Luteolibacter sp. LG18: one gene and its partner. Each later gene encodes a partner of the first gene's protein in a complex. Links are inferred from orthologs where the notes say so. Each region holds a gene or a part of one and is shown in the gene's direction. Other genes may lie near its edges.

Region 1 (5,111 bases):
GCGTGTCCAGCCCGGCCAACCGCAGCAGGCCCATGATCCAGCCGATCAGCGGCGGCTTGCTGTAATACCCCGCCGCGAGGTGGTTGCCCCACTCCCAGTAGTAGGCTTCATCGCCGAGCACACCCACCACGCCGCATGCGTGGATCACGAGCCGCAGGGCTGTTAGGACGAGGAGGAAAACGATCGCCCGCCGGTCCCAACTGGCGGTGCCTTCCGGCGGGTTGGCATCCGGATTGCCTGACGATTGTGTGGAGAGTGGAGCTGGCAAAGGCGGGCCAGAAGCTGGCGGTTTCGTTTCCGCGCGGACAATGGAGAGCGCGCGACGGAAATGTCACAGTCAAACTTCCGGAGCGGCCCAGGATTACAGAACTGTAATCTTCCGCGGTTTGGGGGTCACTTGCCCGCGGCGGGCTTGCTTTCCGACAGCAGGGCATCGACCGCCAGTTCGACGAACGAACCGGGCGCGCCGAAATACTGGATCGAGCGGTCCTTGCCCAGGACGTAAGCCAGCGGACGGGTGCCCACACGGTACTCGTTGCCGAGCTTGTTCTCGGGGTCGGAAAAATTCGGCCAGTCCACGCGGGTGTCCTTCTGGACCTCCATCGCGCGGAGGGTGGTGCGGGGGTCGTTGTTCACGCCCACCAGCGCCACCGGCTTGCCCGCGAATTTCTTCTGAAGGCTGTCGGCGATGTCGAAGAACTGGTCCGGATCGGCGAGGCTGGTGGTGTTCCAGAACAGCAGGACCACGACCTTGCCCTTGTAGTCGGAGAGCTTCATCTGCTGCCCGCCGGTGCCGGTGCCGGCCAGGTCGGGGGCTTCGCGGCCTTTGCTGAGGTGAAGGATGATGTAGAGCTCGTCCTCGGCGAGGTGGGAGATGGACACTCCCTCCACTTCCTGGTCGCCAGCATTGATGATCGCCTTCCGGAGCAGGGTCAGGCGCTTCTTCATGGCGTCGCCATCGTCGCCGATGCCCTTGAGGATCATCGCCTGGCCCAGCGCGGCCACGCCCTGGACCTTCGGGTCCGGGTTTTGGGCCTCGATTTTCTGAAGTAACGAGAGCGCGCCAGGGTCCTGGCCGCCGACGAGGGAAAGGCACATCGGGGCCAGCTTCGGGCTGCGGAGGTGGTATTTCTCCACCGCCTCGCGGATTTTCGTGGCGGCCTCGGCGAGCGGTGCCTTCGGGGCACCCGGGGTGGCGGAGGGTTTCCCGGCCTGGGCCGCGGCGATGCGCAACAGCCAGGCACCGGGTTCCAGCGTCCAGTCCTCGGCGAGGGACGGGCGCAGGCAGTTCCACATTTCCGTGGCGGCGGCTTGGGCGTCCGGGCGCTTTTTCAGGAGCTCCTGCTGGGCGGCTGCGTCCGGGGCGGCCTTGATCTGGAGTTCCCAGCGCTCGTTCAGCAGCGTGAACTCCTTCCGGATGCGGGCCGCGTCCGCCGGGCTGCCGGCGTGGGCCGGGGCGGCGAGGACGATGGTGACAAGCGGAAGCCAGCGCGAAGGGTGCATGGGTGGGAACCTAGAGGGTCATTCCCGCGGGGCGCAATCCCTCATCTTCGCGGCGGTTGAGTCTTGCCACGTCCGGCCCGGCTTTGGACTCTCCCGGCCATGTCGAACACGCACATCGATGACCGCGCCCTGCGGAACATCGCCACCCTCGCCCGCTTGGAACTGAACGACGAGGAGATCGCCACGTTCAAGGGCCAGCTCGAGGATATCCTCGGCTACGTGGACACGATTTCGAAGCTGGATGTCTCCGGCATCGAGCCGACGTCCTACCCGGCCCCGGTGTTCGACCGCATGCGCGACGACGTCCCGCACGAAAGCCTGTCGCGCGAGGCCATGCTCCAGAACGCCCCGGAGCAGGCCCAGCACCAGATCCGCGTTCCGAAAGTCATCGCCGAAGCCTGATCCGCCATGTCCCTCCTTTCCCTCCGCGAACAGCTCCGCAGCGGTGCCACCACCCCGGAAGCGCTCCTCGACGACCTCGCCGCGAAAATCTCCGCCAGCGATGCGCAGGTGGGCGCCTACCTGTCCTACGACCTGGCGGCCGCCAAGGCCGAGGCGGCCGCGGCCGACCTCTCGCTGCCGCTCGGTGGCATCCCGATCGCGATCAAGGACAACCTGAACGTCATCGGCCAGCCCTGCACCTGCGGCTCGAAGTTCCTCTCGGAGAACTACGTTTCTCCCTACGACGCCACGGTGATCAAGAAGCTCCGCGCCGCCGGGGCGATCCCGTTCGGCCGCCTGAACATGGATGAGTTCGCGATGGGCTCCTCCACGGAGAACTCCGCGCTCCAGACGACCCGCAACCCGCGCGATCTCGATCGCGTGCCGGGCGGTTCGTCCGGTGGTTCCGCCGCTTCGGTGGCCGCTGGCTCCGCCTTTGCCGCGCTCGGCTCGGACACCGGTGGCTCGATCCGCCAGCCCGCCTCGCACTGCGGGGTGGTGGGCCTGAAGCCGTCCTACGGCCGCGTGTCCCGCTACGGTCTGGTGGCCTTCGCCTCGTCCCTCGACCAGATCGGCCCGATCACGAACACGGTGGAAGACGCCGCGCTCGTCCTCCAGGCGATCGCCGGTTACGACCCGCTCGATTCCACCTCGCTGGACCTGCCGGTGCCGGATTACCTCGCTACCCTGCACGACGGGGTGAAGGGCATGAAACTCGGTCTCCCGAAGGAATACTTCGGCGATGGCATCGACCCGCAGGTCCGCGCCCGGGTGATGGCCGCCGCCGAAAAGCTGGCCGCCGCCGGAGCCGAGCTGGTGGAAATCTCCCTGCCGCACACCGAATATGCCGTGGCGACTTACTACGTCATCGCCCCGGCTGAGGCGTCCTCGAACCTTTCCCGCTTCGATGGCGTCCGCTACGGCCACCGGGCCAAGGACCCCGCCGATCTTGACGAACTCTACCGCCGCTCCCGCGAGGAAGGCTTCGGCCCGGAGGTGAAGCGCCGCATCATCCTCGGCACCTACGTGCTCTCCTCCGGCTACAGCGAGGCTTATTACAAGCGCGCCCAGCAGGTCCGCACCCTGATCCGCCGCGATTTCGAGGAAGCCTTCCAGAAAGTGGACGCCATCCTCTCGCCGGTGGCCCCTTCCGCCGCCCGGAAGCTCGGCGAATTCGCGAACGACCCGCTCCACGAGTATCTCTCGGATATCTTCACCCTCTCCACGAACCTCGCGGGCATCTGCGGGATCTCGGTCCCGGCCGGCACCATCACTTCGGATACCGGCACGGAACTCCCCGTCGGCCTCCAGATCTTGGGTCCGCATTTCGGGGAGGCGAAGCTGCTTCAGATCGCCAAGGCGGCGGAATAGGCCGCTGGGCCGCTTCGCGGCAGACACAAGAATCCAGACCCCAGAGTCCAGACAAGAGGCGGGACTCCGGGTGCCTTTTGGCGGGAAGGGGTTCCCCAAACCGCCTCGCTGGGCTCTGGATTCTTAAATCTGCTGTGAAACAGCCACTTTTCCCTTGCCAAGGGGCCGCGGATTCCTAGTCTGCCCGCCCCATGCCAAGGATTGGAGGAAAAGCAAAGACCCGAAAGGCCGTCGCCAAACGATTCAAGGTGACGGGCACCGGGAAGATCCTGCGCCGCAAACAAGGAAAGCGCCACTTGCTTCAGTGCAAGAGCCGCAAACGGAAGCGCTCGCTGAGCAAGGCCGTTGTTGTTTGTGATGCAGACCACAAGCGTGTGAAGGAAAATCTTCCCTTCGCCTGATCCCCTCGTCGTCCGACGCAACCACGCCCCCACCCGCGTTTCGGGTGGCCTCCATACAGCCTGGTCCCGCAAGGGAAGCACGAGCAGGTGAGACTGTAGGAGGTAAGTAAACAACGACCCGCTCAAGAGACACAACACATGCCACGCGCCACCAATTCCCCGGCCAGCCGCAAGCGCCGCAAGCGCACCCTGCAGCGTGCGAAGGGCTTCCGCGGATTCCGCTCGAAGCTTTTCCGCTACGCCAAGGATGCCGTGCGGAAGGCGATGACCTACGAATACCGCGACCGTAAGAAGCGCAAGGGTCAGTTCCGCCGCCTGTGGACCGCACGTATCAACGCTGCCGTCCGCAACGAAGGAATCACCTACTCCCGCTTCATCGAAGGCCTCAAGGCCGCCGGTATCGAAGCCGACCGCAAGATCCTCTCGGATCTCGCGATCAACGACGCCGCCGCTTTCTCGGCGATCGTCGCGCAGGTCAAGAAGGCCCTCGAAGCCAAGGCTTCGAAAGCCGCTGCCTGAGCCTGAAACGAATTCGTTTCCCAAAACCGCCGCTTGGTTCGCCAAGCGGCGGTTTTTTGTTGGGGCTTGATGGGCGGAGTATCCTTGGCAGCTTGAGAGCTTCTGGATAGATCAGGCGTCATGAAGATCCGGGTGCAGCTGACGGAGAAGGATTACATGTCGGCATACTGGCTGGCTCTACGGGGCAACCGCACGTTTCGTCTCATGATGATGTTTGTGGCGATCAACGGTTTGGGAATGGCGATCTACAACTTCGTGGAGCTTGCTCGCGGGGAGGTCGTGGATGTGACTCGATGGTTGATCGTTGGGCTGATGGGGCTTTTTGCTTGGGCGGCTTTCGTTCGCGGGCCGTCCCAAATGAAGAAGGCTTATCGTGTGCGCAAGCAGCTCCAGATGCCCTATGAGATCGAACTGGGCGAAGAGGGGCTGAAGTGGACCAGTGAACAGGGATATTTGGCGCAGGCATGGTCCGATCTGCTCAAATGGCGGGTGGGGGACGATCTGATCGCGATTTATCAAACCGGGGCCGTGTGTTTCCTGCTTCCGAGGCACGCCTTCGCGGCAGAAGCCGATTTCCAAGCGTCGATCGAGATTCTCCGGTCGAAGATGGGAACGCCTGCCTGAGTTGTTCGTCTCCACGCTGGACGGTTGCGAAATCCCGGGCACGTTCGCCGCGGACATGCAGGCCGCGCAGACACAGGAGGAGCTCACCGTCATGGCGAAGGTCGCTTGGCGGAACAATGCCCGCTGCATCGGCCGCTTGTTCTGGAACACGCTGGAGGTTCTCGATGCCCGGGAGGCCCGCACGGCGGACGAGGTGTTCGAGGCCTGCGTCCATCATCTGCGGTTTTCGACGAATGGCGGGCGCATCCGTTC
Region 2 (4,107 bases), 3.8 Mb from region 1 along the record:
GTGCCCGGGGTTTCCAGCGTTTTCCGGATTACCGCGGTGAGGGCACAGCGGGCAGCGGCGGGAGAGACTTCCTTCGGCAGTTCATGCCGCAGGGCCATCAGCGAAAGCACTTGGAACGCCCCGAACCGGTAGGCGCTCGACCGCCCGATCACCGGGAAGGTGCCCTCCGGGGAAATCATCCGCTCCTGCACCTCCGCGTAGCGCCGGGCCCGGCCCACGGTATCCGGCAGCAGCCGGGCGTTCGGATCGCCCTTTTCCTTGCAGACCTCCAGCACAGCGATCAGCGCGGGCTGGATGACATAGCTGTTGTAATAGTCCCAGTGGAGCTGGGGGCCGTCGCCGTAGGTGCCATCGCCCAGATACCACTGCTGGTGCTTTTCCAGCGCGTAGGTGATAGGGCGCATTTCGCATTCACCGGTGAAATGCCAGATCGCGGCCTCCACCAGCGCGGAGAACAGCAGCCAGTTGCTCTCGCCCGGCTTGATCTTCCGGGTTTCCTTCAGCGCGGCGATCACGTTGGTCTGCTGCTGGGGCGTCAGCGGCTTCCAGAGCTGGTCGGGAGCACGCAGCAGCGCCAGCGACAGGAACGCCGTGTCCACCAGGGGCTGGTTTGGCGTGGAGAAATCGAGGCGATCCGGCGAAGCTGGGTCGGTGGCGTTGACCAGCGCTTTTCGGGAAAGCGTGATGTATTCGGAGCGCAGCCGACCTTCCGGCGAGGAATCCGGTCCCAGGGCCAGCCACGGCGCAATCCCGACCATCGTGCGGCCAAAGGCCTCCAGATGGGTGAACTTGCGGCGGCCCTCCTCGCCGGGGCCGAGCGGCATGTTCTTTTTCAGCTCTCCTGCTGCCAGCGCGGACAACACCGGTCGGGCGATGCGGTCGAGCGCCTTCACCGTGTAGATCCGGTCCTGCGCCCCGGTTTGCTGGGCCCGGACGGGGACGACGAATGCCAGGACAACGGCAAAAAGGATCGAAGGGCGCATCTCAATAGGTTCTACCACAGGGAAGGCATTTATTACGACGAAATGGCCATTTTGGCGGGAAATGCTTCAGAAAAACTAAGTAATTCTGCATTTCCATAGCATTCTCCTTGACCAGAGACGCTGCGCTGGCTAATTCCGCGCCCCCACGAACGACCCACGTCCTTCATTATGGCCAACGCTCAAGTCATTCTCCGCGAAAAAATCGAAGGCCTCGGCAGCGAAGCCGATGTCGTCAAGGTGCGTGCCGGTTACGCCCGCAACTTCCTCGTTCCTCAAGGCAAGGCCTACGAAGCGAACAAGTCGAACCTCCGCCACGTCGAGAACCTGAAGGCCGCCCGCGCGCAGCGTGAAGCCGCCGAGCTGGTCGAAGCCCAGGAACTCGCCAACAAGATTTCCAAGATCAAGCCGAAGTTCACCCTTTCCACCGGTCAGGGCGGCAAGGCGTTCGGTTCCGTCACGAACATCGACATCCACAAGGAACTCGAAGCCGCTGGCATCGTGATCGACCGCCACGCGATCGAGCTCGAGAAGCCGGTCAAGAAGTCCGGCAAGACCGAGGTGTCCGTCCGCGTCCACCCGCAGGTCACCGCGACCCTCACCATCACCGTCGAAGCCGGTGAGGAAGAGGAAACCGAGGCCCAGGCCTAAGTTTTCCGGGAAACCATTTCGAAGACCCCGCTTGCTCCGGCAGGCGGGGTTTTTGTTTGTCTGGATATGGAGTGCAGTCGGCCCTCCGATTCCGCCTAGGCATTTCCTGCTTCCTCGCCCATGGTGGCGGAATGAAACGGACTCTTTCCGTGATCGGCGCCCTGCTGGTGGCCACCCCGGCCTTCGCCACCACCATCAACATGGTGCCGATCTTCCAGCCGCTCAGTCTCCATGGCACGGATGGTGACAAGGTGATCACGGACATCGGCGAGGCGCTCCAGGCGACCGTGATGCCCACGCCGATGGTCTTGACCGGTTCGTTTCCGGAAACACTGGTGGACGCGATCAACCAGCCCCACAAGGTTCCGACCAACAACCCGAACTACAAGGTCCCCGAGGCGAACCTGGTGGTGCTCTGCCGCCTCGGAATCGCGGCGGAACTCTCCGAGGGCGGGGCGGGCCTGCGGGTCCGGCTGGATGTTTCGGGGCTGACGATTCCCGCGGAAATCGATCTCACCGCCCGGCAGGTGCTGAAGCTGACCATCGTCGCGATCCGGAAGACGCTGGAGGACTACCAAAAACTCCAAACCTCACCGCTCGAGGTCGCCATCCAGATCGAGGGCGCGGAGGGCGGCAAGGCGCCGCTGCGCGACCTGACGGCGAAGTTCCAGCTGCCCGGTGGCGAGGAGGACTGAATTTCCGTCATTTCACTTTTCAAAGGGTGGGGCGATTGGGTTTGATCGGCGAGAGCCTAACCGCATGAGCGACACCACCCCAACCCCCGCCAAGTTCAAACGTGCCATCCTGAAACTGAGCGGCGAGGCACTGCGCGAACCGGGCTCCACGGACAACATCTCGCCCGAGATCGTCGACCGCATCGCGCTTGAGATCCGGGACGCCGTGAAGAGCGGTCTCCAGCTCGGCGTCGTGGTGGGTGGTGGCAACTTCTGGCGCGGTGCTTCGGCTTCCGCCCGCGGCATGGACCGCGCCACCGCCGACTACGTGGGCATGCTCGCCACCGTGATGAACGCGCTGGCCGTCCAGAGCTCTCTGGAGCACCACGGAGTGAAGTGCATCGTGCAGTCCGCCATTGAGATGCAGAATGTCGCCGAGCCGTTCATCCGCCGCAAGGCCGAGCGTCATCTTGAGGACGGCTTCGTCGTCATCTTCGCCGCCGGCACCGGCAGCCCGTTCTTCTCCACCGACACCACCGCCGCCCTGCGCGCCAGCGAGATGCGTGCCGACGTGATCTTCAAGGCGACCATGGTGGACGGCGTCTATGACTCCGATCCGAAGAAGAACCCGAACGCCAAGCGTTACGAAACCGTCTCCTTCCAGGAGTGCCTTTCCCAGCAGTTGAAGGTCATGGATGCCACCGCCTTCAGTCTCTGCATGGACAACCACATTCCGATCATCGTGTTCGACATGGCGCCTTCCGGCAATGTCACCCGAGCCCTGCTCGGCGACCCGATCGGCACGGTGGTCAACGGCGGCTGAACCGCCGCTCCGCCCCTTTTTCTCCCAACCACACTTCCTTATTCCCATGAGCGCTGAAGACACCCTGCTCGAAACCGACGATGCCATGCAGAAGGCCGTCGAGTATCTCCTCCACGAATTTTCCGCCGTCCGCACCGGCAAGGCCACCCCGGCCCTGATCGAGAACATCGACGTGTTCGTGCGCGCCTACAATAGCGTGATGAAGCTCAAGGGCCTCGCCATCATCACCACTCCGGACGCCCGCATGCTGGAGGTGAAGGCCTTCGACCCCACCACCACCCAGGACATCGAGCGCGCCATCCGCGAGTCGAAACTGGGTCTCAACCCTGCCGCCGCCGGCACCTCGCTCCGCATCCCGATCCCGGAACTGTCCGAGGAACGCCGCCGCGACATGGTGAAGCTGGTCAAGCAGCTCGCGGAGGAATCCAAGGTCCGCATCCGTGCCGCCCGCAAGGAAGGCATCGACGCCGGCAAGAAGCTCAAGGCCAGCAACCTCCTCACCGAGGATGGTCAAAAGGACCTCGAAGCCGAGATCCAGGAATACACCAACAAGTATGTGAAGGAGATCGACTCCCACACCGCCCACAAGGAAGCGGAGTTGATGAAGGTGTAATCCGTATAGATCGGTAGCGACAAAGCCACCGGGACAGGGCATGTTCCGGTGGAGAGATGAATACCAAGCTCCGCTACCTGCTCGCTTTCCTATCCGGCGGAATCGCGGTCTTCGCGTTTCCGCCGTTTTCGTGGAAGGTGCTGGTGCTGGTGGTTTGGCCCCTGCTGTTCGTTGCGCTCCGAGGCGCGGGCTTCAAGACTGGCACGCGGCTGGGAGTGGTCCACGGACTGGTGCTTTACGCCATCGGCCTCTCGTGGTTCTGGCATATCTTTTCCGCCATCTCGATCGCCCTGTGGCTGATGCTCGCCTTGTTCACGGGGTTGGCGGGCGGGTTGATCGGGTGGGTCAGCCTGCGCCACCGTGGTG

Evidence for each region.
Region 2: rpmI (region 1) and rplI share a complex: the UniProt entries of both Bacillus subtilis proteins name them as parts of the 50S ribosomal subunit. The link is inferred for Luteolibacter sp. LG18 from one-to-one orthologs.

What each region holds. Positions count from the first base shown.
Region 1 is NZ_AP024600.1:501,381-506,491, reverse strand. What follows is about bases 2,432-5,111. They hold rpmI (50S ribosomal protein L35), read left to right. Parts: upstream 2,432-3,506; coding sequence 3,507-3,716; downstream 3,717-5,111. Other genes in these bases: llg_RS02015 (nitric oxide synthase oxygenase), read left to right, coding at 4,861-5,111; llg_RS02020 (YcxB family protein), read left to right, coding at 4,356-4,859; rplT (50S ribosomal protein L20), read left to right, coding at 3,855-4,235; gatA (Asp-tRNA(Asn)/Glu-tRNA(Gln) amidotransferase subunit GatA), read left to right, coding at 2,432-3,315. Outside these bases: llg_RS02050 (glycosyltransferase family 39 protein), read right to left, coding at 1-268; llg_RS02045 (redoxin domain-containing protein), read right to left, coding at 394-1,503; Asp-tRNA(Asn)/Glu-tRNA(Gln) amidotransferase subunit GatC, read left to right, coding at 1,603-1,905; more of gatA, read left to right, coding at 1,912-2,431.
Region 2 is NZ_AP024600.1:4,287,544-4,291,650, forward strand. The notes cover bases 1-2,891. They hold rplI (50S ribosomal protein L9), read left to right. Parts: upstream 1-1,151; coding sequence 1,152-1,631; downstream 1,632-2,891. Other genes in these bases: llg_RS16850 (DUF2264 domain-containing protein), read right to left, coding at 1-983; llg_RS16860 (hypothetical protein), read left to right, coding at 1,763-2,326; pyrH (UMP kinase), read left to right, coding at 2,391-2,891. Outside these bases: more of pyrH, read left to right, coding at 2,892-3,128; frr (ribosome recycling factor), read left to right, coding at 3,175-3,741; llg_RS16875 (nitrilase-related carbon-nitrogen hydrolase), read left to right, coding at 3,798-4,107. UniProt on the Bacillus subtilis protein: Binds to the 23S rRNA.